3 regions of the Schleiferilactobacillus harbinensis genome follow, and region 2 is predicted to be linked to each of the others. Evidence: predicted binding sites of a transcription regulator. Region 2 holds the regulator's gene; each other region holds the start of a gene.
What was found. The regulator HrcA, encoded in region 2, represses chaperone genes, less so after heat shock. The targets are predictions, from matches to a motif close to TTAGCACTCNNNNNNNNNGAGTGCTAA.
Positions count from the first base shown of each region.

Region 1: the regulator HrcA is predicted to act here: its motif matches at 1,281-1,307, upstream of FMM01_RS01145 (ATP-dependent Clp protease ATP-binding subunit).
Region 3: the regulator HrcA is predicted to act here: its motif matches at 1,011-1,037, upstream of FMM01_RS14785 (ATP-dependent Clp protease ATP-binding subunit).

Region 1 is NZ_CP041364.1:219,516-222,797, forward strand. It holds gene ptsP (phosphoenolpyruvate--protein phosphotransferase) at 1-572, opposite strand, end outside; gene FMM01_RS01135 (phosphocarrier protein HPr) at 572-838, opposite strand; gene FMM01_RS01140 (hypothetical protein) at 983-1,171, opposite strand; gene FMM01_RS01145 (ATP-dependent Clp protease ATP-binding subunit) at 1,370-3,282, shown strand, end outside.
Region 2 is NZ_CP041364.1:983,144-986,425, forward strand. It holds gene dnaK (molecular chaperone DnaK) at 1-345, opposite strand, end outside; gene grpE (nucleotide exchange factor GrpE) at 405-1,064, opposite strand; gene hrcA (heat-inducible transcriptional repressor HrcA) at 1,086-2,150, opposite strand; gene hemW (radical SAM family heme chaperone HemW) at 2,272-3,282, opposite strand, start outside.
Region 3 is NZ_CP041364.1:2,990,643-2,993,924, forward strand. It holds gene FMM01_RS14775 (MFS transporter) at 1-559, opposite strand, end outside; gene FMM01_RS14780 (hypothetical protein) at 714-959, shown strand; gene FMM01_RS14785 (ATP-dependent Clp protease ATP-binding subunit) at 1,150-3,282, shown strand, end outside.

The DNA.
Region 1 (3,282 bases), 760 kb from region 2:
TGGGCCGTCCGGCCGCCGATATCGGTGACGAATCCTTTAACGAATTTCTTGTTCAATTGCGCCGTATCACTGGGCGCCAGGTCGTGGGCCACAATGACGACTTCATGGTCGATCAATGCCGGGTTGGGCAGGGTGACACCCAGCAGGTGACTCATCACCCGCTTCGTGACATCCCGCACGTCGGCGGCACGTTCTTGCATGTACTTGTTGTCCGTCATGGCTTCGAAGGTGCTGATGAACTGATCCGATACAGCAGATAATGCCGCTTCTGCATTGATTTTATCGTCCTTGATTTTGGACTTGATTGCACCGATATAATCAGGATCGGCCAGGATCATCATGTGTGCTTCGAAGACTTGTGCCTCGTCTGCACCCAAAGTTTCCTTGGCCTTGTCCCGAATAATCTTTAATTCTGCAGTTGATTTATCAAGTGCATCTTGTAAGCGGCTAACCTCTGTATCAGGATCGCTGATCGTCTTCTTGTCGAACGACAGATCCGGCTCTACCAACAGGTAGGCGGGCGCGACGGCAATCCCGTCACTGGCGGCAATCCCTTTGAGGTGCTTACTCATTATTCAGCGAGTCCTTCCTTCTTCATCGTGTCGGCTACGGCAGTGATGGCATCCTTTTCATCCGCGCCTTCGGCAGAAATGGTCACATCAGCCCCTTGGCCAACGCCCAGGGACATAACGCCCATGATCGACTTCAGGTTCACTGACTTGCCCTTGTATTCCAAGTTGATGTCAGAGTCGTACTTGCTTGCTGTTTGGACCAGCAGCGTAGCGGGACGAGCGTGGATACCTGTGTCAGCAATGATGTGAAAATCGCGTTTTTCCATGATTCATATCTCCTTTTGATCAGTTAATTAACCACGTCAGGTGGTCGGGAAATGGCACGGCGAAAGCCCTACATTTCATCTTTCAGAGTACCATTTTTTCAGTAGTGATACAACCTTCAAGCCCCGTAAAAAGTACGATGGCTGTTAGTGTTTACCGCTTTCATGGAACTGGTAAACGATGGTGCCGCCGCGCTGGGCGGTGCCCACAATCTCGTTGCGCTGGGGAAAATCGGTCCAGACCTTTCGAAACGCGAAGAAGTTCTCCGGTTTAATGGTGATCTCGCTGATCTTCCCGGCCACCAGCTGTTGCAGCGCTTGTTGGTAGTCAGGCATGAGCCCCACAGCCTCCTTTCTGTTAGGAACATTGATCCGCTTCCTATTATACCCCCTCACAGCACAGTGCATTAAAAAGCCGCGAAAAATCGGCGATTTGCCCCAAGCGTTAGCACTTGCATCAAGAGAGTGCTAGTTGTATGATAATAAGCGTAGGTCGAAAGCAAGTTTCGGCCAGTGAAGAAAGGTGGCAAGCGTATGCTGTGTGACAACTGTCATAAGAATGAAGCCACGATCCATCTGTACACCAGCGTTAATGGCCAGCGCAAGGAAATCAATCTTTGCCAAGACTGCTATCAACTGCTGAAGAACCAGGCACAGAATGGCACTCGTGACGCCGGCCCGAATGATCCATTCGGGTTTAGCAGCTTAAACGATATTTTCCAAGCCATGAATCCAGCCGCCCAAAACCAAGCAAACGAGAACTTCCAACAACAGCGTCCCCAGACCCAAGCTGGTGGTCGAGGCGGGCGCGGCAACGGCGGTGGTCTGCTCGGACAATTCGGGGTTGACCTGACTGCCGAAGCCAAGAATGGCCAGATCGATCCAGTGATCGGCCGGGATAAGGAAATTGCCCGGGTGATTGAGATCCTCAATCGCCGGACCAAGAACAATCCTGTCCTGATTGGTGAGGCCGGGGTCGGTAAAACGGCCGTGGTGGAAGGCTTAGCTCAGAAGATCGTCGATGGCGATGTGCCCGCTAAGCTGCAAAACAAGCGCGTGATTCGCTTGGACGTTGTTTCTCTGGTGCAAGGCACCGGGATCCGCGGTCAATTCGAACAACGCATGACCCAGTTAATGGAAGAATTAAAGAAGAATAAAGACATCATCTTGTTCATCGACGAGATCCATGAGATCGTCGGGGCGGGCAACGCGGAAGGCGGTATGGACGCAGGTAACGTCTTGAAGCCAGCGTTGGCCCGGGGTGAACTGCAGCTGGTCGGCGCAACGACCAGTGACGAGTATCGGACGATCGAGAAGGATTCTGCTCTGGCTCGCCGGTTACAGCCCATCCAAGTGGATGAACCGAGTGTCAAGGAAACCATCAAGATCCTGCAGGGCATTCAGAAGCGGTACGAGGATTATCACCACGTGCACTACACCGCGGAGGCCATCAAGGCAGCTGCGGAGTTGAGCAGCCGGTATATCCAAGATCGGTTCCTGCCTGACAAGGCGATTGACTTGTTGGATGAGTCTGGTTCCCGCAAGAATTTGACTTTGACTGTTGTTGATCCCGAGACGATCCAAGAAAAGATCGACGCCGCGGAGAAAGAAAAGCAGGCCGCCCTCAAGCAGGAAGACTACGAGAAGGCTGCTTACTACCGTGACCAGATCGACAAGCTCGGGGATATGAAGAAGAAGGATACCATTGATCCCAAGAACGAGCCGACCGTGACCGAAAAGGACATGGAAAACATCGTTGAAGAGAAGACTGGTATCCCCGTCGGCCAGATCAAGGATCAGGAACAGCATCAGCTGGTCAACCTGGCCCCTGAATTGGAGAAACACATCATCGGTCAGAACAAGGCCGTGGAAGATGTGGCCCGCGCCATTCGGCGCAACCGGGTCGGCTTCAACAAGTCCGGCCGGCCGATCGGTTCCTTCCTGTTCGTTGGCCCCACTGGGGTCGGCAAGACGGAATTGGCCAAGCAATTGGCTAAGCAGCTCTTCGGTTCCGAGGATTCGATGATTCGCTTTGACATGAGTGAGTACATGGAGAAGTTCAGCGTCTCCAAGCTGATCGGTTCGCCTCCGGGTTATGTCGGCTACGAAGAGGCTGGTCAGTTGACTGAGCAGGTACGGCGTCATCCGTACAGCTTGATCCTGCTGGATGAAATCGAAAAGGCGCACCCGGACGTGATGCACATGTTCCTGCAGATCTTGGATGACGGCCGGTTGACCGACAGCCAAGGCCGCACGGTCAGCTTCAAGGACACCATCATCATCATGACGTCCAATGCCGGCCAAGCAAACCAAGAAGCCAATGTTGGTTTCGCGGCAGAAGCATCGGGCAAGACACATTCTGTCCTGGGCTCTTTGAAAGATTACTTCCAACCGGAATTCCTGAATCGGTTCGATGGCATCATCGAGTTCAACTCCTTGACTAAGGA
Region 2 (3,282 bases):
AATCACAGCATCCTTCACTTCTTCACCTAAGTAATCTTGGGCGAAGTTCTTGATGTATTGCAGGATCATCGCAGAGATTTCTTGGGGTTTATACGTCTTATCGCCGACTTTAACGGTGTAATTCGGATCACCCATGTGGCGCTTGATCGAAGAAATTGTGTCCGGGTTCGTGATTGCTTGCCGCTTTGCGACTTCCCCGACTTGGATCTCGCCATCCTTGAAGGCGACAACGGACGGTGTGGTCCGGTTGCCTTCTGGGTTAGCGATGATTTTTGGCTTGCCGCCTTCCAAAACAGCGACTGCGGAGTTGGTGGTGCCTAAGTCGATACCAATGACTTTTGCCATACTCAAATTACCTCACTTTTAACAATATACAATTCAAATTTTTATTCAATTCACGCGTATTACTGAGCGACAACGACCATCGCGGGCCGCAGGACGCGATCCCGCAGCATGTAGCCCTTTTGCAGCACTTGCACGACCGTGTCGGCTGGATGATCCTTGTCGGCCGGTGCAGTGGAAACCGCTTGGTGCTTGGTCGGGTCAAATTTTTCACCCGCCGCCGCGATCTCCGTAATGTGATTCTCGGCCAAGGAGTGGATCAAGTGTTCATGGGTCATTTCCACACCCTTGTGCAGCTGGGCCATGCCGTCCGCATTGACTTCAGCGGCCAAGGCCCGTTCCAGATTATCGGCCACCGGCAGGATCGACTTGGCTAATCTTTGGCCGTCGTACTTAATCATCCCGTCGATTTCTTTCTTCTGGCGATTGCCCATATTGCGCATCTCTGCTTCAGCCCGCAAGTATTTATCTTCCAGTTGGGCCACTTTGTCTTTTAACTCTTTATTTTCTTTTTCCAACGCGGCGGTCGACGGGCCCTTGATCAAATCATCCAGGTCTGCCTTGGTTTCATCCAATACCTTGTCCTCAGTGGATTCCGGCTGTTTCTTCCGGCCAGTTTGGACATGGGCGTGGATTTGAGCCGCGGTATCTTTTTCTTGCACGTGATCTTCAGAAGGAAAATCTTCCTTCTTCTTTGTCTCGTGTTCTCTTTCCTTAGCCAATCTGCAAAACCCCTTCGTTAATTATCCGTGATCCCGATAGTAATCGGCAATGCGCCGGGCCAGTTCATCCCGGAATAAATCCAGCAGCCCGATCACTCGGGAATACGGCATGCTGGACGGACCGAGGATCGCAATCATGCCATCCCCATACTCGCCAGCGTGGTACGTAGCCCGAATCAACGACATGTTGGCCAGCAATTGGTTCGGGAACTCATGACCCAAGCGCACGGTCACCCCGTGCTCAGTGGGCGGCTTGGTGTCGTCATCGGGATCGTTCAGCCCCAGGAGCGCCGCGAGTTGATCATCTGTATCGATCAGATGATACAGCGACTTCAGCTGATTCACATCGTCCATGTGGGCGTAATCCAGAATATTCATCTTGCCGCTGATATGGAAGCGGTCTGCACTGGCTTCGCTGAGAATCCCATGGACCACATCCAGAAAGAAATCCGGCGAGTGAATATACTGACTGATCAGCGGGATCAAATGACTGTCCAGCTGGTTCATGACCGTCGCAATGGGCTTGCCCACCAGCTGATCATTGATCACCCGCATCACCGCCTCCAGCTGTTCACCAGTGACGGTATCCGGGATCACGAACGTCTTATTGACGACCTGCCCGGAGGTGGTAATCAGCAAGGCCAAGACCCGGCGATTACCCAGCGGCATCAATTGGAAGCCTTCCAGGCGCATGACGCCCACTTCCGGCCCCAGCGTGATCGCTGTATAGTGAGTCAGTTCAGAAAGGATCTTCGCCGACTGGGCCACCAATTCATCGCCTTGATAGAACTTCTGACGGAAAATGGTCTGAATCATATTCAAATCATCGGAATCCACCATCGTCGGCTGCAATAGATGGTCCAAGTAATACCGATAGCCGGTATCGGACGGCACCCGGCCGGAGGACGAATGGGTCTTCTCGATCAAGCCCGCCGATTCCAGCGCCGCCATGTCGTTGCGAATCGTGGCACTGGAGACCTTCATCGGGAGCGAACCCATGATGGTCTTAGAACCCACCGGTTGGCCGCTCTCGTTATAGTGCCGAATAATCTCCTTTAACACCAACATCTCACGTTTGGTCAGCATCGCTACCACCTCTTTTTTAGCACTTAATGATGTTGAGTGCTAATACACTACATAATATACCAACCAAGCGCTTTGAAGTCAATGGCTCAGCGATATTTTTAGCAGGTTTTCGGTGCGGGTGCTAATCGGCATCATCCAGCAAGAATTTTTCAAACACGTCGTTGCCGATGAAGCGGCCCCGCTGGGTCAGCGCGACATGGCGGCCATCATCGGTGACCAATCCCTGGGCGACCAGTTCCGGCACCGTTTGCCCGTACACGTCCTCGATGGTCATCTTGAAGCGCTGGGCAAAACGCTGGCGGTCCACCCCGGCATTCAAGCGCAGCCCAAGAAACATCTGCTCTTCCATTTGTTCCTCGGGAGAAACCAATTGGCGGGCAAACACCGGCACCTTGCCCGCCCGTAACGGGTTCAGATATTGCTGAATCGGGCCGAAATTATGGTAGCGATCCCGATCCAGGTAGCCCCAGGCGCCGGCGCCGAAGCCAAAGTAGTCTTCATTCTGCCAATACTTCTTGTTGTGCACCGATTCGTACCCGGGCTTTGCAAAGTTGCTGATTTCGTATTGGTGAAGCCCGTGATCGGCGAAATAATCCATGGCCAGTTCATACTCGTCAGCCTCCGTGTCATCGCTGGGCAGGTGGAGTTTGCCCGCACGCATCAGGTTATAGAATACGGTTCGCTGCTCCAGGATCAGGGAATATGTCGCATAGTGGGGCAGATCCAGGGACACCGCTTGGCGCAAGCTATCGGCAAAATCATCATAGGTCTGCCCCGGCAAACGGTAGATCAGGTCCATGGACATGTTGTCAAAGCCGGCCGCCCGGGCATTTTTGAAGGCGGTGTACACGTCCTTGGCCCGATGGGTGCGGCCGATTTTCTTCAACACCGCGTCGTCAAACGACTGGACACCGACACTCAAGCGATTGACCCCGTGGTCTTTGAACACGTGCAGGAGATCCATGGTCAGCAAGTTGTTGGGATTGCATTCAATGGTGAATTCGCCGCCGGCCGGCAGCGGCAGCAGGTCGTTGACCCCGCTGAGCAGCCGGTCCATCTGTTCCGGAGACAACGCACTCGGTGTCCCGCCGCCGATATAGACGGTCTCGATCGATTCATCCGGGTATTCAGC
Region 3 (3,282 bases), 1.3 Mb from region 2:
GCATTGTCGCGGACCCGAAAATCGCCCCAACGACATCCAGCAGAATCACGTAATTGATGTCGAACATGCCGAAGAGCACCCCCGCCACCGCCGGGGCGATAATCATTTGCACGGACTGGAACGCCCCGATTTGGCCGCTGATCTTCGTCAGCATCGTGTTCGGGACCAAAGTCGGGGTGATGGATTGCAGCGTGGGATATTGAAACGTCTGGGCCAGCGAGCGGACGAACATGGCTAAGAAGACCATCCACAGGGGGAAGGTATGACCAATCAGGCCAATGACCGCCAAGACGAGGGCCGCCAGCGCCGTCAGCATATCCGTCCCGATCATCAGCCATTTCTTATTATGCCGGTCGATGATCGGCCCGACGAAGGGCGAAATGAAGATGCCCGGTAAAAAGCCGATGATCGTCGCCAGCGAAATCATGGTGGCTGATTTGGTTTCGACGGTTAAGTACCACAGCAGAGCATATTGGACGATGGCACTGGTGATGCCGGATAGAAACTGGCCGGTCCACATGCGGTAGAAGTTAAAACGCCAAGTTGTTGGTGCGGTCATAGTGATCCTCCCTCGTGACGCAAAATGATGTCCAGAAAGTATACCAAATTGGGGCGCGGGAGGGCAATCAGATTGCTTGTTATAAGCCGAAATGATGGTTCTAACGTTGCTGAGTGCGTATACTAGCAGATATTAGGAATGGAGGCCGCACAACATGGATAATAGAAGCGTCGTGCCGTTGGTTCCTTACGGCCGTGAGTACTCACTTGAAGTTACCCAGTCTGAATTGAAACAGCTCGGGGCGGATAGTACAAATACGTTTGAAAAAGTAGTTGATTCGGTGAAGGGGACAATTACGTATCGCAAGCTTCCGTCTACTGCTCACGAGGATTTCGTGAAAAAGGGAATGAAGTACTATAACGAGAACCGCCAAATGATGGAAGACCTAAAGGATATGTAGACCATTCAGGCAGTCTGCCCAAGTGCAGCCTGCCTTTTTGTGCACTAAATATTAGCAATTAGCTTAACAGAGTGATAAAACTGGTATATACTATAATTGTTCGGTGAGAGAGACACCGGCACGGTGTGCAAGCACCGTTCACAGAAAACGCAAGTAATATTGTCTAAGTGGTTTATAGGGGGTATGTCTTATGGCAGACGATTTTAACAACAACGATGATTTCTTCCACAACGATATGGATGATTTCTTCAATCAAGTGATGCATCAAATGGGTCAAGGCCAGTCCGCCCGGTATGTGGTGAACGGCCATGAATTGACCCCGGATCAGTTCGCCCAATTCCGGGCGACTGGGCAAATGCCCAGCGGTGACGGCAGCAGTATTCCCGTCAATGATGGGCAGACCAAGGCCGTTAAGAAGGGCGGCATCCTGGAAAAGATGGGTCGAAATTTGACCCAAGAAGCCAAGGATGGGTTGCTGGATCCGGTCATTGGCCGGGATAAGGAAATTCAAGAGACCGCTGAGATTCTCAGTCGGCGGACGAAGAATAACCCGATCCTGGTTGGTGACGCTGGGGTCGGCAAAACGGCCATCGTCGAAGGCTTGGCGCAGGCTATTGTCAAAGGCGATGTGCCGGAAGCAATCAAGGACAAGCAGATTTGGTCCATTGATATTTCTAACCTGGAAGCCGGTACCCAGTACCGGGGCTCCTTCGAACAGAATATTCAGAATCTGATCAAAGAGGTCAAGGCCGCGGGCAACGTCATTCTGTTCTTTGATGAAATTCAACAGATTCTCGGCGCTGGTTCTGTCGGCGGCGACGATAACGGCAGCAAGGGTTTGGCCGATATCATCAAGCCGGCCCTGAGCCGGGGCGAAGTCACCGTCATCGGGGCGACGACCCAGGACGAATACCGCAACACCATCATGAAGGATGCGGCCCTGGCCCGCCGGTTCAACGATGTCACCGTGAATGAACCAAGCAAGGCCGACACCTTCAAGATTCTCCAAGGCGTCCGCAAGCTCTACGAACAGCACCATCACGTGCAATTGCCGGATGATGTCCTGCAGGCGGCGGTAAACTATTCCGTGCAGTACATTCCGCAACGGTCTTTGCCCGATAAGGCCATTGACCTGATCGATATGACCGCCGCGCACTTGGCAGCTGAACATCCGGTGACGGATAAGGTGGCTTTGGAGAAACGATTGAAGGAAATTAACAAAGAAAAGGATGCCGCCGCGAAGAAAGAGGACTACAAGGCGGCGGCCAAGGCTAAGACCGAGGCGGACCAGATTCAAAAGCAGCTGGCCAACGATGGCAAACAAGTCGAGGCTGTGGCGACGCCGAATGATGTGGCCGAATCCGTGCAGCGGTTGACCGGTATCCCTGTTCAGCAGATGTCCGGTAACGATATCGAACGCCTGAAGGGCTTAGGCAGCCGGTTGAAGGGGAAGATCATTGGCCAGGATGAAGCCGTGGATATGGTTGCCCGGGCTATTCGCCGCAGCCGTTCCGGCTTTGCCAGCGGCAATCGGCCGATTGGCTCCTTCCTCTTCGTTGGTCCCACGGGGGTCGGCAAGACGGAACTGGCTAAGCAGCTGGCGCTGGATATGTTCGGCAGCAAGGACGCCATCATCCGGTTGGATATGAGTGAATATTCTGACCGAACTGCCGTTTCTAAGCTGATTGGGACCAGTGCCGGCTACGTCGGCTACGAAGACAACGGCAATACGCTGACGGAACAAGTCCGCCGGAATCCATATTCCATTGTCCTGTTGGACGAAATTGAAAAGGCCGATCCGCAAGTCATCACGTTGCTGCTGCAAGTCTTGGATGATGGGCGGCTGACCGATGGCCAGGGCAACGTGGTCAACTTCAAGAACACGATCATCATTGCCACGTCCAATGCCGGCTTTGGTACCGAAGCATTGGCTAAATCCGGGAAGAAAGATGAAGACATCATGACCCGGATCGCGCCTTACTTCCGTCCTGAATTTTTGAACCGGTTCGACGGTATCGTTGAATTCAGTCATTTGACCAAGAAAGACTTGCATCAGATCGTTGATTTAATGCTCGCTGATGTCAGCCGCATCTTGGGCCGCAAGCAGATTACCTTAACGGTTTCTGCAGACGCTAAAGATTGGTTGATTACCAAGGGTTATGATGAAGCGATGGGTGCTCGGCCGTTACGCCGGGTTATTGAATCCCAGATTCTGGATAAGGTCACAGACTATTATCTGGATCATCCAGACGTGAAGCACCTGGAGGCGGAACTGGCGAATGATACCATCGTGATCAAGCCAGTCACTGAAAAGGCTGCTGCT